Butyricimonas faecalis: one gene and its partner. Each later gene encodes a partner of the first gene's protein in a complex. Links are inferred from orthologs where the notes say so. Each region holds a gene or a part of one and is shown in the gene's direction. Other genes may lie near its edges.

What was found.
Region 2: the proteins of mnmE (region 1) and mnmG are in contact, whole or in part, in a solved structure (PDB 9HIP), measured with the Escherichia coli proteins. The link is inferred for Butyricimonas faecalis from one-to-one orthologs.

Annotation. Positions count from the first base shown.
Region 1 is NZ_CP032819.1:405,481-410,204, reverse strand. What follows is about bases 1,486-4,351. They hold mnmE (tRNA uridine-5-carboxymethylaminomethyl(34) synthesis GTPase MnmE), read left to right. Parts: upstream 1,486-2,154; coding sequence 2,155-3,549; downstream 3,550-4,351. Other genes in these bases: D8S85_RS01695 (helix-turn-helix domain-containing protein), read left to right, coding at 3,821-4,351; D8S85_RS01705 (3-oxoacyl-ACP synthase III family protein), read left to right, coding at 1,486-2,047. Outside these bases: D8S85_RS01715 (YitT family protein), read right to left, coding at 1-302; D8S85_RS01710 (TetR/AcrR family transcriptional regulator), read left to right, coding at 487-1,071; more of D8S85_RS01705, read left to right, coding at 1,094-1,485; more of D8S85_RS01695, read left to right, coding at 4,352-4,699. UniProt on the Escherichia coli protein: Exhibits a very high intrinsic GTPase hydrolysis rate. Involved in the addition of a carboxymethylaminomethyl (cmnm) group at the wobble position (U34) of certain tRNAs, forming tRNA-cmnm(5)s(2)U34.
Region 2 is NZ_CP032819.1:3,051,599-3,055,397, forward strand. The notes cover bases 1-2,871. They hold mnmG (tRNA uridine-5-carboxymethylaminomethyl(34) synthesis enzyme MnmG), read left to right. Parts: upstream 1-429; coding sequence 430-2,313; downstream 2,314-2,871. Other genes in these bases: ybeY (rRNA maturation RNase YbeY), read left to right, coding at 1-427; ade (adenine deaminase), read left to right, coding at 2,425-2,871. In the rest of the region: more of ade, read left to right, coding at 2,872-3,799. UniProt on the Escherichia coli protein: NAD-binding protein involved in the addition of a carboxymethylaminomethyl (cmnm) group at the wobble position (U34) of certain tRNAs, forming tRNA-cmnm(5)s(2)U34.

The DNA of each region.
Region 1 (4,724 bases):
TCCGAGAAAACAGCGACAAGGATGAAGCAAATAAATGTTTTCACCCCGAAGCCGGCTCCCAAAACCCGCAGGCCCAATAAACTCAACGGCAAATTGAAACACAAGGCAGCCATACCGATCGGGAATCCCCACTTATGTTGAAGAACGATCGTGATACCATAAATTCCCCCCGGAACAATTTTATAAGGCGCCATAAAACAACTATATCCTAGTGCTAGCACAAAAGCACCCCCGATGAGTAAGGCGTATGTCCGGAACCACTCACGGGTAAACGGTTTCTCTTTTAAAAGTATATTCACCATTGCATCTAATTTAAATTCGGCCGCGAATATACACCTCCCCTACCTCATGAAATATGACAAAAGTCATCTTTTCGAGGTAAAATATCTTAATCTTTTTTACACATTCGTGTTACCTGTGGCATTAATTTTGCTTGTACGAGAATATAAATTATAAATGCACACTTTTTTCAATTTGTGAAATTAAATGAGAACAACCTTACTGATTACGAAAGAAAAAATTGTTAGCGTGGCACAAAAATTGTTCATAGAAACAAGTTTTTATCGAACAACTATGAAGGATATTGCCCGTGCCGCTAAAGTCAGTCGGCGCACGCTATACACTCATTTTAACAGTAAGGAAGATATTTTTAATCACATCGTGGATCAAAAAATAGAATTAATCGAACAAAAACTTGAACAGGCAGTCAGAACGGCCTTGCCAGCCGACAAACGGTTGAAGTTATACATCAAGGAACGATTTAATTTAATTGCAGAGCTAATGGGCGGCAGTCAACCTATTAAGGAAACTTTTCTCCATAACAACAGTAAGATTGAAATACTACGAGAGAATATTGACAGGCAAGAAATAGAGCTTCTCTATTCAATCCTCCGGGACGGGACCGATGCGGGAATATTCTCGATCAAGCAACCTCGACGCCTGGCAAACTCGTTACAATCCGTTTTCAAAAGCCTGGAATTCGGTTTTATACGCCAGTACGAACATCAACCACGACCACAAGTGATTAACGAGTATATAAACATATTATTTCACGGAATTCTTAAGAAATAAACTAACACACACTACTTATTATATGGAATTGTATATTAACGCTTTCGCACATTATCTCCCGGAAAATCGGGTTCCAAACTCCTACTTCAAGGAAGTGAACGGTTTAGATGACGAGTGGATTCGCACCCGTACAGGAATAAGCACCCGAAGTAAGGCCGGCGAAAACGAGAACACGAATACCATGGCCCTGGAAGCCGTCAAGCGTTTAAATGAAAAACTACCCTTTCCCATAGAGGAAGTCGACTTGATCGTGGCCGCAACTTATTCACCTTACGACACGGTAGCCACGGCGGCACATACGATACAGCGCCATTTCAAGGCACGAGGAGCACACTGTCTCACCGTTTCGGCAGCCTGCTCCTCGTTTATCAACGCCATGGAAATTGTCGAAGGGTATTTTGCCATGAACAAGGCCACGAAAGCCATCGTTGTAGGCTCAGAGCACAACACGGAATACAGCAATGAAACTTGTCCGCAAAGTGGTCACCTGTGGGGTGACGGATCTGTGGCAATCGCCATTTCCACCATGCCGGAAGGAGAAAAAGCAGCTCGTATACTAAATATATTCACCCGCGGACTCGGACACATCGGCAAAGCAGACACTGCCGTTTACCTACGCCCACATCACGAGGGTATCGGCATGCCGGAAGGACGTGACGTGTTTATCAATGCCTGCCATTACATGATCGAGGGGTTAAATGCTGTAACGAACAGCCAAGGAATAAAACTGACGGACTTGAAATTCATTGCCTCTCACCAGGCCAACAAGCGAATCATGTCTACCGTTGCCCGTCAACTTGATTTCCCCGAAGATCACATGCTGTCGAACATCGAGGAAGTAGGTAACACGGGATGTCCCAGTTGTGCCATCACCTTATCGCAAAACCTTGACCGAGTTGATCATGGTGACCTCGTGGCACTCTCCGTGTTCGGAGGTGGGTACTCTTGCGGGGCTGTACTCTTGCAATTTTTATAAGCAAATACAGAATTTTTAAAAATGAATCCAAATGAACAGCTCATTTGGATTCATTTTTTAGTCTATACGCAATAAAAAAGATATACCTTTGCACGAAAGAAATTACCATGAATGACCAGACTGTAATATGTGCCATTGGCACGGCTCCCGGAATGGGTGCTATCGCCGTGATTCGCCTATCAGGAAAAGGATGTATTGAAATTTGTGACCGGATATTTGTTTCCCCTTCCCATAAAAAACTGATAGATGTTCTTCCGAATACAATTCATTTCGGCAAGATCGTCAACAAGGAGGAACTGATTGATGAAGTATTAATCTCCGTGTTCCACGCCCCCCACTCCTTCACCGGGGAAGATTCCATCGAAATCTCCTGCCACGGTTCAGTATACATTCAGCAACGCATATTACAACTATTAATCTCCTCCGGAGCACGCCTTGCAGCCCCCGGAGAATTTACTCAACGGGCTTTCTTGAATGGTAAAATGGACCTTTCACAAGCGGAAGCCGTTGCAGATCTAATCGCCTCATCCTCGGCAGCCGCCCACAAAATGGCATTAAGTCAAATGCGGGGAGGATTCTCGGACGAACTGATGAAACTGCGAATGGAACTGCTGCACATCACCTCCCTGCTCGAACTGGAACTGGATTTCTCGGAGGAAGACGTGGAGTTCGCCGACCGATCGGAACTACGGGGTATTGCCGTCGGTATTGACACGTTGATTTCTCGCCTATGCGTTTCCTTCTCCCTTGGCAACGTGATTAAAAACGGCATTCCGGTAGCCATTGTTGGTAATACCAACGTGGGGAAAAGTACCCTACTCAACGCTTTACTAAAAGAGGATCGTGCCATCGTGTCCGACATCGAGGGTACCACCCGTGACGTGATCGAAGACACCATTAACCTCCAAGGAATCACCTTCCGTTTTATCGACACGGCAGGCATCCGCCACACAGACGACCGAGTAGAAAATATGGGTATCGAACGTACTTTTACCAAAATTGAACAAGCCCGTATCGTATTGTTTTTAATCGATGCCACCAAAGACACGGAACAATTCCTTCCCTATTATACCCAAGTGAAAGAACACCTCGGACCGGATACCCGCTTAGTCATTCTACTCAACAAGACAGACCAAACAGATTCTGCCGACATAATCTTGTCGCAAATCACATCTCTATCTTCCGGGGAAAAGATTCTCCCGATTGCCGCAAAGACAGGGTATAACATCCATCACCTGGTGGACGAGCTAGTTTCCACGATCAACCTAAACGCTCTTCATTCAGGAGATGTTATCGTCAGCAATGCCCGCCATTACGAAGCCCTCTCCCATGCCCGCCTAGCCATCGAGCGAGTCATCACAGGACTGGACTCCCATCTTAGTGGTGAGTTTGTATCACAAGACATTCGGGAATGCCTGCATTATCTTGGTGAAATCACGGGACAAATCACGACGGATGAGGTATTGGGAAATATATTTAAGAATTTTTGCGTAGGCAAATGATGGCTTGGAAACAGCCATAACTAACTATAACCATTTAGAATAAAGTCGCTGTATTTCAGCGACTTTTCTATTTTAACACTTTCCAGTCCGTATTTGGAGATAACGGTTTTTATCCATATTTTTCTATCATATTTCTACCGCGACAGAAATTCACGGTTAGCCCGAATGTCACAGTGACGCATTAGTTGACGTGTGTTGACAATGGTTTACATGTGTTGGCAAAATCCGGGAGAAATAAGGAGAAATTATCCCCAATGTAAACAAGGAAAATATGGAAGTAAGAAAGATTTGTCAATGGTGTGGAAAGCCATTTATAGCCCAAAAGACAACGACCTGCTATTGTAGCCATCAGTGTTCCAATCTTGGCTACAAAGAACGCATCCGGGAACGCAAGCGGCAGTTGAAACGCTCGCAAGAGTTGCTACAACCTCGACAAGCCGCCGAGGGACAGGATTTCTTCTCTTTTGCCCAAGCAGCAAAGTTGATGGGCGTAACCAGACAATACATATATAAATTGGTAAAGGAATCCAAACTTCGGGCTTCACGCATCAGTGGCAAAAAGTCGCTCATTCGCCGTGCTGACATCGAACTAATGATGAAAACCAAACCGTATGAACGCATCATGCCTAAAGAGGACTTCGACATCACCGAGTATTATACTGCTGAAGAAATTGCAGAGAAATATAAGGTCAACGCCAAATGGGTGTGGACTTATACACGGCAGCACAAAGTTCCGAAAGTGAGAATCCGCCAGTTCAACTATTACAGCAAGAAACATATTGATGCCGCCTTTGCCAAATACGAAGTAGATTCCGACCTGACCGAATGGTACACACCGGAAGAGATTCAGGAAAAATACGGCATGACACGCGTCGCCATCCGTTCGCAGGTGTATCGGAACAATATCCCATCCAAGAAAGAACACGGACAAATCTATTATTCCAAACTCCATTTCGACCTATCCAAAACATCGGAACAGGAAAGCAAAGCGGAATATTACACAGTCAAGGAGGCTATGGAAAAATTCAAACTCTCCCGCGACTCTGTTTACGGAATTCTGCAATTCCATCAGATCAACCGCGAGAAGAACGGACGGTTCGTCCGATTCCTAAAAGTAGAGTTTGACAGGGTTATGGGTGTTCACAAATAATCTAATTTGTCGCTATCCATTAATT
Region 2 (3,799 bases), 2.6 Mb from region 1 along the record:
GAGCGAACTTCTTTTTTTTTGCGAGGAGTGTGATACGCCTCCTTTTTTTAATGAAGAGAGAGTGAAACAATGGCTACAGGCCGTTGCTGATGATTATTCGTTTCAGTTAGGAGCGATCTCTTTTATTTTTTGTAATGATGATTATATCCTGGATGTGAACAGGAAATATTTGAATCATGATTATTATACTGACGTTATTACTTTTGATTATTCCGAGAGAAAAATATTGTCAGGTGATGTTTTTATCAGCCTTGATACAGTTCAATCCAATGCTTTAGAATTTCATACGACTTATGAAGATGAATTGCATAGGGTGGTTGTACACTCTGTGCTTCATTTAATGGGTTTTAAGGATAAATCAGATGTTGACGCTAGAGAGATGCGTCAAAACGAAAATCATTGCTTAGAATTGCTTAAAACGATATAATTATGTCACGATTACTGCCCGTATATGATGTTATTGTAGTAGGGGCCGGACACGCTGGTTGTGAGGCGGCATGTGCTGCCGCTAATTTAGGATCAAAGACATTGCTTATTACACTGGATATGAATAAGATAGCACAAATGTCTTGTAATCCGGCCATGGGTGGTATTGCTAAAGGTCAGATTGTTAGGGAGATAGATGCTTTAGGCGGTGGTTCTGGCATCGTGACGGATAAAAGTACAATCCAATTCCGTATGCTGAACCTATCTAAAGGGCCTGCTATGTGGAGTCCAAGGGCTCAATGTGATCGAATGATTTTTTCGGCCGAATGGAGGGATAGGGTAGAGCATACTGATAATCTGGATTTGTGGCAGGATGATGTGATTGAACTTCTTTTGGATAAGGGACAGGTTACCGGGGTTAGAACCAGATTGGGGATTTCTTTTAGTGGTCATCGGGTGATTTTGACGAATGGTACTTTTTTAAACGGTCTGATGCATATCGGACGGGTTAGTTTTCCCGGTGGTCGTATTTCAGAACCGGCCACGTATGGTTTGTCTGAGCAACTGAGAGCGTATGGTTTCACAGTAGGGCGAATGAAAACGGGTACTCCGGTTCGTATAGATGGCCGAAGTATTGATTTTTCCAAATTGACTCGTCAGGATGGGGATAATGATTTCCATAAGTTCTCTTTTCTGAGCTTCGCGTATACGAATTCACTTGAGAAAATGCCTTGCTATATCGCCTACACGAATAAAGTCGTACATGACATTTTGCGGGAAGGATTTGATGATAGTCCTTTGTTCAACGGTACTATAAAAAGTATAGGTCCTCGTTATTGTCCGAGTATTGAAACTAAATTGGATACTTTTTCAGATAGGGATAGTCACCATCTGTTTTTGGAACCGGAGGGGGAGAGGACAACCGAATATTATCTGAATGGTTTTTCTTCTTCTTTGCCTTGGGATATTCAATTGCGGGCATTGAGAAACGTGGAAGGTTTTGAGCATGTAAAAATTTTCAGACCGGGTTATGCTATCGAATATGATTTTTTTCAGCCTACTCAATTGTATCCTACTTTAGAAACAAAATTAGTCAAGGGACTTTATTTTGCCGGACAAATAAACGGGACTACCGGATACGAGGAGGCAGCGGCTCAAGGATTGATGGCTGGAATTAATGCCCATCTTTCACTTCATGAAAATAGAGATTTTGTACTGAATAGGGATCAGGCTTATATTGGTGTATTGATAGATGATTTAGTTACGAAGGGAGTGGATGAACCTTATCGGATGTTTACTTCACGCGCCGAGTATAGAATTTTATTGAGACAGGATGATGCTGATGCCAGATTGACGCCTTTAGGGTATTCTCTAGGTTTGGTGAAAGAAGATCGCTTTGCCGTGTTTGAAGATAAAATTTTGAAACGTGACCGGTTGATAGACTTTGTTACTAATTTTAGTATTTCACCTGAAGAGATTAACCCGACCTTAGAAAATTTGAAATCTTCGCCTATCCGTCAAAAAATTAAATTGATTGATATTATTTCGAGACCGCAGGTAACTATTCCTAAAATTATAGATGCAATTCCTTCTTTAAAGGAATTTGTTTTTGATCATAATTTGCGGGAAGAAATCATAGAAGCTGCTGAAGTTTTAATTAAATATTCTGGATATATAGAGAGAGAAAAATTGATTGCTGATAAATTGAATCGGTTGGAGAATTTAGTTATTGCGAATAAATTTAATTATATGGAGATAACTTCTCTCTCTTATGAAGCTCGTCAAAAATTGACAAAGATTAATCCGAAAACTATTGGGCAGGCATCACGTATTACAGGTGTATCGCCTTCTGACATTAATGTTTTATTGATTTTATTGGGAAGATAAAAGGAATGTTTCACGTGGAACATTGAAAATAGTGCGAAGAGGGGTATTGAATAAATCTAGTAAAAAAGTACATTTATAGGGTCAAATTGTAAATAAAAACCGAGGTATAAAATGGAAATTGTAGAAGGAAATTTAATTGATATAGAAAACAGGGAATTTTATCCTTGTGCTATATTTATATCTGAAGGAAAGATTATAAATATAGAAAGAAATTCTAATTCGTATGATCAATATATTTCACCGGGATTTATAGATGCGCATGTTCATGTGGAGAGTTCCATGTTAATGCCTGTTGAATTTTCCAAATTAGTAATTCCGAATGGAACAGTGGGTGTGGTTGCCGATCCGCATGAAATTGCAAATGTTTTAGGGGTAGAGGGGGTGAAATTGATGATAGATAATGGAGAAAAAGCACCTTTAAAATTCTTTTGGGGTATTCCTTCCTGCGTTCCTGCCACTCCATTTGATAAACCAGGATCCATTTTATCCGTAGAAGACACGGATAAATTAGCAAAAACCGGAAAATTCATACTGCTTTCTGAGGTTATGAATGTTCCTGGTGTTATAAATAATGATCCGGATGTTATTGGAAAAATAGAAATAGCCAAGAAATATCAATTAAAAATAGATGGTCATGCACCGGAACTCACGGGTGATTCTCTGAGTTCATATATTGCTCATGGTATAGAAACCGATCATGAATCTTCGACCATAGAAGAGGCAGAGGAGAAAATTTCAAAAGGAATGTACATCATGATCAGGGAGGGAAGTGCTGCTAAAAACTATGATGCATTAAAATCATTGATTGCTACACGTACAGATCGTGTCATGTTTTGCACGGATGATTCACACGCTGATGACCTATTAAATAAAGGTCATATTAATAAAATTATCAGAAAAGCATTGGCTGATGGCTATGGTATTTTTGATATTTTGCAGATAGCGTGTCTTAATCCGGTACATTTTTATAATTTGAATATAGGAACTTTGCATGTTGGAGATGATGCAGATTTCATTATTTTGGATGACATAGAATCTTTGAATGTACGTTCTACTTATATTAAAGGGAAGGTAGTTTATGGTGAAAACAATTCTAAAAGTAATCCGGTTTATGATGTACCGTTATTAAATAAGTTTCATCACGATGAAATAAGTTTATCCGATCTTCATACAAATGTTTTTGGAGATGTTGCATGTATTCAAGTGAGACCTGATAGTATTCTGACAGACAGTAAAATACTTCATTTTAACGAGAAAATAGAAGGTTTTCAATCAGATTTGGATAAGGATATTTTGAAAATAGTTTATTTAAATCGTTACTTTAATTCTAAACCGCAAATTGGTTTTATTTCAGGTATCGGTTTAAAACGAGGAGCTTTTGCTTCTTCTATATCACATGATTCGCATAATATTATTGCAGTGGGTTGTACAGATCAAGATTTAATGCTTGCAATAAACGAATTGATAAAGGAAAAAGGTGGTTTAG